Regions from separate parts of the Bariatricus sp. SGI.019 genome, predicted to be linked through region 1. Evidence: riboswitches for the same ligand, from Rfam matches in the RefSeq annotation. Region 1 holds a riboswitch; the other holds the start of a gene.
The links. A riboswitch is a leader RNA that binds a small molecule or an ion and turns the genes downstream of it on or off. The one in region 1 is predicted to bind cobalamin.
Positions count from the first base shown of each region.

Region 2: another riboswitch for cobalamin. It lies ahead of ACQRD1_RS06460 (uroporphyrinogen decarboxylase family protein); the one in region 1 lies ahead of cbiD (cobalt-precorrin-5B (C(1))-methyltransferase CbiD).

Region 1 covers NZ_JBNPOQ010000002.1:151,905-156,671, forward strand. Annotated here, with positions in the region: gene cobM (precorrin-4 C(11)-methyltransferase) at 1-713, opposite strand, end outside; gene cobI (precorrin-2 C(20)-methyltransferase) at 710-1,402, opposite strand; gene cbiD (cobalt-precorrin-5B (C(1))-methyltransferase CbiD) at 1,443-2,588, opposite strand; cobalamin riboswitch at 2,732-2,917, opposite strand; gene ACQRD1_RS02065 (Uma2 family endonuclease) at 2,976-3,746, opposite strand; gene ACQRD1_RS02070 (superoxide dismutase family protein) at 3,836-4,315, opposite strand; gene queA (tRNA preQ1(34) S-adenosylmethionine ribosyltransferase-isomerase QueA) at 4,423-4,767, opposite strand, start outside.
Region 2 covers NZ_JBNPOQ010000008.1:6,313-11,079, forward strand. Annotated here, with positions in the region: gene ACQRD1_RS06450 (methylcobamide:CoM methyltransferase MtbA) at 1-436, opposite strand, end outside; gene ACQRD1_RS06455 (corrinoid protein) at 451-1,107, opposite strand; gene ACQRD1_RS06460 (uroporphyrinogen decarboxylase family protein) at 1,170-2,288, opposite strand; cobalamin riboswitch at 2,354-2,540, opposite strand; gene recO (DNA repair protein RecO) at 2,788-3,537, opposite strand; gene ACQRD1_RS06470 (hypothetical protein) at 3,479-3,655, opposite strand; gene era (GTPase Era) at 3,710-4,606, opposite strand; gene ACQRD1_RS06480 (insulinase family protein) at 4,659-4,767, opposite strand, start outside.

The DNA of each region.
Region 1 (4,767 bases):
AACTTTGATCGCTGATAATGATTATGGCTGACAACATCTCCAACAATAATCAATGCTGTCTTTCTAATTCCATGAGACTTTGCCGTCTCTTCCAATGTCTCTATCGTACAGATATGTGTCTCTTCCTCAGGCCAGGTCGCCTTATATACAATTGCAGCCGGTGTATCCGGTTCATAACCTCCACAGATCAGTTGTTCTGTCAGTTTCGCCAGTAGTCCTGTACTTAAGAACAGTACCATGGTCGCCCTGTGCTTTGCAAATGAAGCAATACTCTCTCTCTCCGGCACAGGTGTCCTTCCTTCTGTTCTTGTAATGACCACACTCTGCGATACATCCGGCAAAGTATATTCCAGATTCAATGCTGCCGCAGCACCACAAAAAGAGCTTACCCCCGGGCAAGAATCATATAGAATGTTCTTCTCATCCAGAATATCCATCTGCTCTCGAATCGCACCATAGAGACATGGATCTCCCGTATGCAGCCGGACAGTCATCTGACTCTTTTTTTCTGCCTGTATCATTACCTCTATCACTTCCTCCAGCGTCATGAATGCGCTATTGTAGATCTTACATCCTTCTTTCGCATATTTTAAAAGTCCCGGATTCACTAAGGACCCTGCATAGATAATTACGTCAGCATCTTCAATCATCTTCTGCCCCCTGACTGTAATCAGATCTTCTGCCCCAGGTCCAGCTCCAACAAAATGTATCATAACGCCTCTCCTTCTTTCACAAATAACAATGTATAATACCCTGCATCTTCAGGAATCTGTTCTGTTCCATAATAGATATGCTCCGTCTTCATTCCACAGTTTTCTACCATGACAACAGATGCATCCATATCTTTTAGCTGTTCTTTTACATGCGGAAGTTTCTTTCCTGCCTTCATAAGAATCTTTGTTCCTTCTAACTGCAGAGCCTCTTCAATCTGATATGAAGCCGGAATAATGTGAATCTGTTCCGCTTTCTCAGCAATTCCTATATTCAGTCTCGCCGCTGCTGCACAGAATGATGGAACTCCGCTGACCATCTCTACCTCATATCCCTTTTTTTGAATCTCTTTATGCAGATAAATATAAGTAGAATACACTGCAGGATCTCCTAATGTTAAAAATGCCACTTTCTTTCCTTTATCCAGGCAACGACTCAAAACTTTCGCACCTTCCTCATGATTCTTTTGTAAAGTCTGCTCATCTTTTGTCATAGGCATATAAATCCCCAACAGCTCTTTTTGTTCAATCTCTGGATACGCTTCCCTGACAATCTGATAAGCAACCGTTTCCATCGGATTCCTGCCCGGAACCGCAATCACATCACATTCTCGAATAACTCGCAATGCTTTTACTGTTAAAAGCTCCGGATCTCCGGGGCCTACGCCAACTCCATATAAGATTCCTGCCATCTTCATTCTCCTTGTGTCTTTATTACTATATGATGCTAGGTCATACGCTTTTGACCCTAACTTTATATTTTTCTATCAGATGTTCTGCCTGGCTGGTCTTTCCAAGAATACCATATATATTGGAAAATGTGATCGCACCAATCTGAAGCTCACCTGCTGCCCGGTAATTCAAATACTGCTCCATTCGCTCCATTATCTGCCCCATAATCCTTTCTCGCTCAGAAACTGTGCATCTGTCCAATGCATCATCTGTTGTCATACAATCCAGGAATTCACAGGTCTTTTCCCTCGAAACTCCTGCTTTTAACGCTGCCGCTGCAAGAATCTCCATCCGACAGTCCGCCCATCTTGAATGGGTATTCATAATCCCTCCGGCAACTTTAATGAGTTTTCCGATATGCCCTACCAGCAGAATACCTTTACTTCCCTGATCAATTGCCATATCTATAGTCTGTCCAATATAATTACTGCATTTAACCACTTCCTGCTCTTCAATCCCATAGGCTTGTCTCAGAAAATCCAGGCCATAATTCCCCGGTGCCGCAATCAGATATTCTTTTCCTGCCGCTATTTTCACTCTTATATCCAGGCAAATAGTATCCAACAATGCCTGCTCACTCATCGGTTCTACCAATCCGCTGGTTCCCAGAATCGACAGACCACCCTCAATTCCCAGTCTCGGATTAAAAGTCTTTGCTGCAAGACGTTTTCCTTCCGGTATGGATATCTCAACATATATGCCCCCAAGATAACCAACCTCCTCACAGGCATCCTCCACTTCTTGCAAGATCATCTTACGCGGAACGCGATTGATCGCCGCATTCCCAACTGGTTGATCCAGACCTGGTTTCGTAACTCTCCCGATTCCCTGACCTCCATCAAGAATGTACTGTCCTGTATTTGTTTTTTCCACTTTACTGTACACCATGATTCCGTTCGTGATATCAGGATCATCTCCACTATCTTTTTGGACTGCACAAGATATGCTCTGTATCTCCTTTTGATTCTCATCCCGGTATTCTATCCTGATATCATGAATCTTCAACTGAAGTTTCTTTCCCTTGGGAAGTTCCACTTCTACCTGATCTATCTGCTCTTTTGCAAATAGCATCTTCAGCGCGGCTTTCGTCGCCGCCTGTGCGCACGTTCCCGTAGTATAACCCCAGGCAAGTTTTTTCTGTGCCATTCTTTCTCTCCTGTCACATCTTTTTCTACATTCATGAATATATCTTTTTCATATGAAAGAAAAAGGAGGTGACGCCTTGCGACAATCCCTCCATACAATCAGAACTTTTCCATTCTTATGTATCATCCTGCCCTCACCGTAAGACTTTACTCTGATTACTGGCAGGTATCCTGACTTAAAACTAAAACCTAATCCCCGCCCTTCCCGTTGTCATTCTCACAACAGTGGTCCGCAGGTTTCGTCATTTCTTACAGTAGAGTGAGCTGCTGCGGATTCGCACCGCATTCCCTTTTCATCCACAAAGTGAAACCAGTCTCAATATCTATATTCTATCGGTTTATGTCAGGCATGTCAAATTCTTTTCTGCTTCCTGTTTCTATTCCCTTTTTATTCATATAAAAAACTTATATATTCATAGATTTCAGCAAAATTTATGATACATTTCCCTTCAAAAATCCTCACTGGAACTTTGTCATCAAATCCATAGATTACTGGAAATTCATCATGTTCAAAGTCATATACTAATACTTTTTTCTGTACCGGATCTACAATCCAGTATTCTCTGACTCCTGCACTGGCATATTTTTCACACTTTATAATCATATCTTTCTTTCTTCCTGATTCAGAGAGAATTTCCACAATGAAATCCGGTGCCCCATAAGTACAATGCTTAATTAATTTCCTCCGATCACACACTACAAACACGTCTGGCTGAACCATCGTCTTATCATCACAGTCGAGCTGAACATCTGCCGGCGCAACAAACGGAATACACTGCCCACCTTCTTTTTTTATATAATCTTTGATTGGCTGCCATATCTCTGTACATAATAATTGATGCAAATTCGACGGTGCCGCCATATCATAGATGACTCCATTCATTAACTCCACACGTCTTTCTTTCGGCAATGCATAATAATCTTGCACAGTATATTCCCCCGGTCTTTTCACCGAATAATCCCTTACAGATTCAGCCATCTTGTTATCTTCTTTTTTCAGCACTTTCTCTAAAGCCAACAATGTATCATATCGTGGTGAGGCAGTTACACCCGCAAAAATTTTCTGCACTGTGCCAAGAGGAACACCCGATAGTTCTGAAATCATTTCGTTCGTATAACCTAAGAGTTTCTTTCTCTCTTTCATTTCCTGTACTGTCATTTTGGTTCCTCTCTTTCATTTGTTTTCATAATTATATCTTTTATCACTCCATATGTCAATCATATTATTTCCATTTAATTTCCATATTTTTACCGTATCTCGCTCTCTCGTGCCTGAATCTCGCCACAGGCAATCATTTCTCCAGAAGCACCAGATGGCTGTGTATGAAAATCATCCGGCAACGCATGGATAATTACCGTTTTTCCAATGACATCCTCAGGATAAAACCGATCTGTATATACACACATCCACGCAATCCCATTATTACTTAGCAGAGGCGGCAAATCCCCTGCATGCTCAGGATGCTGTGATTTTACTGACTGGTAATGCCCATCAACATTTGCAAAGGGCTCCTGATCTGCTCCAGAACAGCTGCCACCTTCATGAATATGAAATCCATGAAACTGTTGACTGCTTTTTCCATTGATATCTGTAATCCCATAAATAGATGCAACCAGCACCGTTCCTCCAAACGTATCATAAAAATCCACTCTACCTCTGAGATGTGGATACTTTGCACTTCCTGCTATCTTCGCAGAAGCAGTTGGATGATTCTCCATAATCTTCATCTTACCATCACACTCCTTGTGGCATTCTATGCAAATACCTTCAGGAATATGTAAAAAGGATGGGGCGGGGGAAAAAATTCATTTTCCTCGCCCCATCCTTTCATGCGTTAACAGATCAACATAGCATCTCCAAACGAAAAAAAGCGATATTTTTCTCTGACAGCCTCTTCATATGCCGACAGCACATGTTCTCTTCCAGCCAAAGCCGACACCAGCATGATGAGTGTAGACTCTGGAAGATGAAAATTCGTAATCAGACAATCCAAAACCTTAAATTTATATCCTGGATAAATGAAGATTTCTGTCCATCCACTGCATGCTTTCAAATGTCCCGTCTCATCTGCGGCAGACTCAATAGTCCTGCAGCTGGTTGTCCCTACACAGATAACTCTGTTTCCGGAATCCTTTGCCATATTAATCTTGGCCGCTGCATCTTCATCAATCTGAAAAAA
Region 2 (4,767 bases), on a different contig from region 1:
TAATATTTCCAACGATTGGTACATCCAGATTCTTAGCTTTTAAAATACGGATAGCATCTAAAACTACCTTTGCACGGCCCTCTTCATGATTTACCGGCTTTAGTTGCTTCCAATCCAGTACAGAATCGATGGCATACCCCGTCACATGAGGCTCGAATATCTTCGTTCCCATGGTCACTTCTGCCCCCATGGCCTCTGCCTCTACAGTCATACAGAACGGTACTCCCACATTTTCAAAGCATCCATTCTCATAATTCGCCAACGCAAGCTTTGCCATCATCTCAGCATCCGTATGTGCCTCCGGCCATGTCACCCCACAAGTATCCATCAACTCTGACGTAATCATATTCATCATTCCACCCGGGCAAATGCACGGAGGGCGATCTACCTCTTCATGATGGAACACTTTTTCCAAACGTTCTTTCTCTGTCAACATGTATTGCCTCCTTATTACGCAATTCCCATCAAACGCTTAGCAAGCTTCACCGCTTCTACTGCATTTACAGAATATCCATCTGCTCCGATCTCATCTGCATATTTCTGAGAAATCGGACTTCCACCAACCATAATCTTGAACTGATCACGGATCCCACGCTCTTTTAACTTATCTATAACGGTCTTCATACCAATCATGGTAGTTGTCATCAGTGTTGACATACAGATAATAGAAGCACCTACTTCCACTGCCTTATCTACAAAATTATCTAACGGGACATCTCTTCCTAAATCATACATTTCAAACCCTGCTGTGTCCAGCATAATCTTTACAAGATTCTTACCGATATCATGGGTATCTCCTTCTACTACACCGATAACAACTTTTGGTTTTTCTACACCGGTATCATCCGCAGGAAGATGCGGACGAAGCACGTCTAATCCTGCATACATTGCATCAGAACAGAGCAATACATCCGTAACGAAATATTCTTCTGCATCGTACAAATCACTCGCCTTATTCATTCCATCTACAAGTCCATCCATAATACCATCAAACGCTGGGTATCCTGCTTCCAGATATTCATTCGCAACATCTACGACCTCTTCGTCCTCCATTTCAACTACACATTCAGATAACGCTTCCAGTAATTCCTCTTTTGATCTTGCCATGATCATTTCCTCCTAAAACTTATTAATCAAGATTAACATCTATTGATTCTATAAACTACCTCTTAATCTTCTTGCAATCCTTTCGGCAGACATCCTATTTTCGCACCACGCCCATATTTTCTTGCTGCATAGATAAGAGCTTCCATATTCTCTTTAGATGTACCAAACGGCGTCTGACATCCGACGTTAAGCTGGAATCCTTTTGGACTGTCTCCTGCCTTTTCAATACATTCTTTACAGGACGCAATCACCTCATCAATCGTACCATTTAACATAACATCTACTGGCGGTACATTTCCCATTAACATCACTTTATCTCCAATCGCTTCTTTTGCCTCAGCAAGATCTTCGCAATTATCTATACTAAATGCACATACTCCACTATTTGCAATGTCGTTCCAGATTGGTTTCGTTTTTCCACAAATATGGATCATAGGCGGCTGTCCTGTTATTTCATAAAGTCCATCAATCATCTCTTTCAAATATGGATAAGAAAACTCATCGAACTGCTTTTTACTCAAAATATCCGAGCAGGTTACCGGATCAGATATAAATACAGAACATGGCCCAAATTCTTTGCAAAATGCTTCTACCCATTTTAATGAACATTCATTGGAAAGTTTCAAAAGCTTTTTCAGCATTTCCGGATTTTTTCTGGTATCTCTTAACATTAAATCCACCGGCCTGATCGCAGCTGCACATGACACTGGCCCTGTCACACCTGTGCTGATTGGATATTCGGGTAATCGTTTTTTTAATTCTTTTGCCATATCAAGCATTGGGGTAAGAACGGGATTGTCATATGGGTCCACTACTTTTAATTTATCAAAATCTGCATAATCCATAAGGACATGTTCTTCGATTCGAGGCACTCCGTATTCTGGTGTGAAAAGTTTCGATCCAAGTGCTACTCCAATGGTTCTTAAATCCGGCCCAACTCCAAATCCAAAATTGTTATATGTCACATCCTTCTCCCTGATGACCTTTGTCATAACTTCCGGATCTTCGCTCATTTGTTTCGTTGAATATCCCATCAGATCGGCAATCGCCATCTCTGGGGCAAGAATTCCATATGGAATGCAGTCCACTTCCTCCCCTTTCATGTATGCTGCCATACGTTCAGAAGGTGTCATCTCTTCTTTCTGTTCATTCATCAACTTTTTCAGCTCTTGATAATCCATTTTTTACCTCCTAAAATAAAATACGGTACGAAAAAACAGCGTAAACACTGCCTTTCCCCACCGAAATCTCCTGAAAATATATAGCAGGTCTCCTGACTCGACTTCATCCTCTGGATTTCCTTCCCCAAAAGTAAAACATCTTGAGTGGTCAATAAAACCATCGTCCGTCACACAGTAGAGCGGGCTGCTCCGGACTCTCACCGAATTCCCTTTTCAACAATTCTCATTGTCACTATATACGTTTACATTTCAAGTTTATCATGTGAATTAACATTTTCCAAATCGGTTATTTCTATAATAAAAGTCTTATATAGATAGTTTCTATTCTACGGGTTTTTCATCTCTAAATGATTCATTCACTTTATGTATTCGTTCTGACAAACTATAATACAGATAAATATATTACAGGAAACGCTGCTTGAAAAAGAATAACATCAGAGAGGAGCTTCGCACACCAACAGATCTGGTCGGATGCGAGGCTCCCCTTTTATGTATATTTTTATCCTAATTTTGTCAATTGTTCTAATATCTCTAATGACTTAAATCTTTTTCCTACGTAAGTTTCCAGATATCTTCCGGTCACTTTTCCCAGTTCCCAAAGCACTTCATCAGATACGGTAAAGGTATATAGTTTTTCCACCGGCGTTCCCACAATATATTGAAGCGTATAGATTGTAGAGGGATTCAGCACCATTCCATCCGAAACATCTCTTCTGCATCTGTCACAGAGCAGACCTCCACGTCTAACACTGAACACCATTGGTCTTTCTCTGTCCCCGCATCCTACACACTGGAATACCTGTGGTCCTTCTCCATTGATACTGACCGTTTTCAGCTCATAGATATACCGAATCAGCCGGTTTGGTATATGGGGATTTACAAGCGCCCGAAGAGTCTGATACAAAAGCTTTAATAGCTGAGTCTCATCGTTAGCTTCTCTTGCATAATAATTGGCCAGCTCCATAAAATAGAATCCGTAATATGCCCCTTCAACATCCATACGCAGCTCCTGAAAGTAATTGGAAATAGAGGCCGACACCAATGTATATGATGTCCGCCCCTCATAAACTGTAAATTCTCCGAAGGAAAATGGACTCGTTACTCCCATCAGTGCACTGTTAGGCCTTCTTGCGCCGCGGGCAAATGCTGCAATCTTCCCTCGTTCTTTTGTCAGAATTACCACTCGTCTGTCATATTCGCCGACAGGAGCTGCCTGCAGGACCAGGCCTGTCACTGTAATCTGATTCACCGTTTATTCCACCTTCATGGTCTTTTATTATCTGTTTACAAATCTGCATTCCCTTATAGCAAAGATAATCTGTCACTTTTCCCGTCTCCAGAAAACGCTCCCAGTACTCTTCTTCCATGAAATCACCTCATCCTCTGTTGATAGGATTAGGTTCTCCCAGAAAAGGCTGATTTTATTCTTCATCCCGATATCCAAAATTTTTCATTAGATATTCGCTGTCTCGCCAGTCCTTCTTTACCTTAACCCAGAGTTTCAGATTCACTTGACAATCCAGCATTTTCTCAATCTCATAGCGGGCTGTGCTGCCAATCTTTTTCAACATATTTCCTTGTTTTCCAATAATTATCCCCTTGTGGGAGTCTCTCTCACAGATGATGGTCGCATTAATATGCATTACCTTCTTCTGCATCTTCATCTGGTCAATTGCCACCGCAATTCCATGTGGAATCTCATCCTGCAGACAATGAAGTGCTTTTTCGCGAATCAGCTCTGCTACGATCTGACGCTCCGGCTGATCAGTAATGGTATCCTCATCATAAAACTGTGGTCCATAAGGAAGATACTTCATGATCACTCGTATCAACTCATCCGTATTATCCCCGTTTCTTGCAGACACCGGAACAATTTCCGCAAAATCGCAGACATCCTTATACGCTGCAATTGCCGGCAATACCTCTTCCTTCTTCACACTGTCAATCTTATTAATAACCAGAATAATTGGGGTATGAACTCTCTGAAGCTGCTTGGCAATGTGCTGCTCACCTGCACCGATGAACGTCGTTGGCTCCACAAGCCACAACACCACATCCACCTCATTCAACGTCCGCTCTGCCACATTCACCATATATTCTCCAAGTTTATTCTTCGCCTTGTGGATACCCGGCGTATCCACAAACACGATCTGCCCCTCCTCCGTTGTCAGCACCGTCTGGATACGATTTCTCGTCGTCTGCGGCTTATTAGAAGTAATGGCAATTTTTTGTCCTATCAGACAATTCATCAACGTAGATTTCCCCACATTTGGGCGTCCGATCAAAGTAACAAATCCCGATTTATAATCTTTTCTCATAAAAACTCCTTAAATGGGGACGTAGTATTCTTTCAATTTACTACGTCCCCTGTTAAAAACTTGTCACAGTTTTAAACAGTTCTTTATTTTCTTCTATTTTGTCTTCGCTTCCAACTACGCACAGTTGATCTGCCTTCAATACGGCCTCTACAACTCGGTAA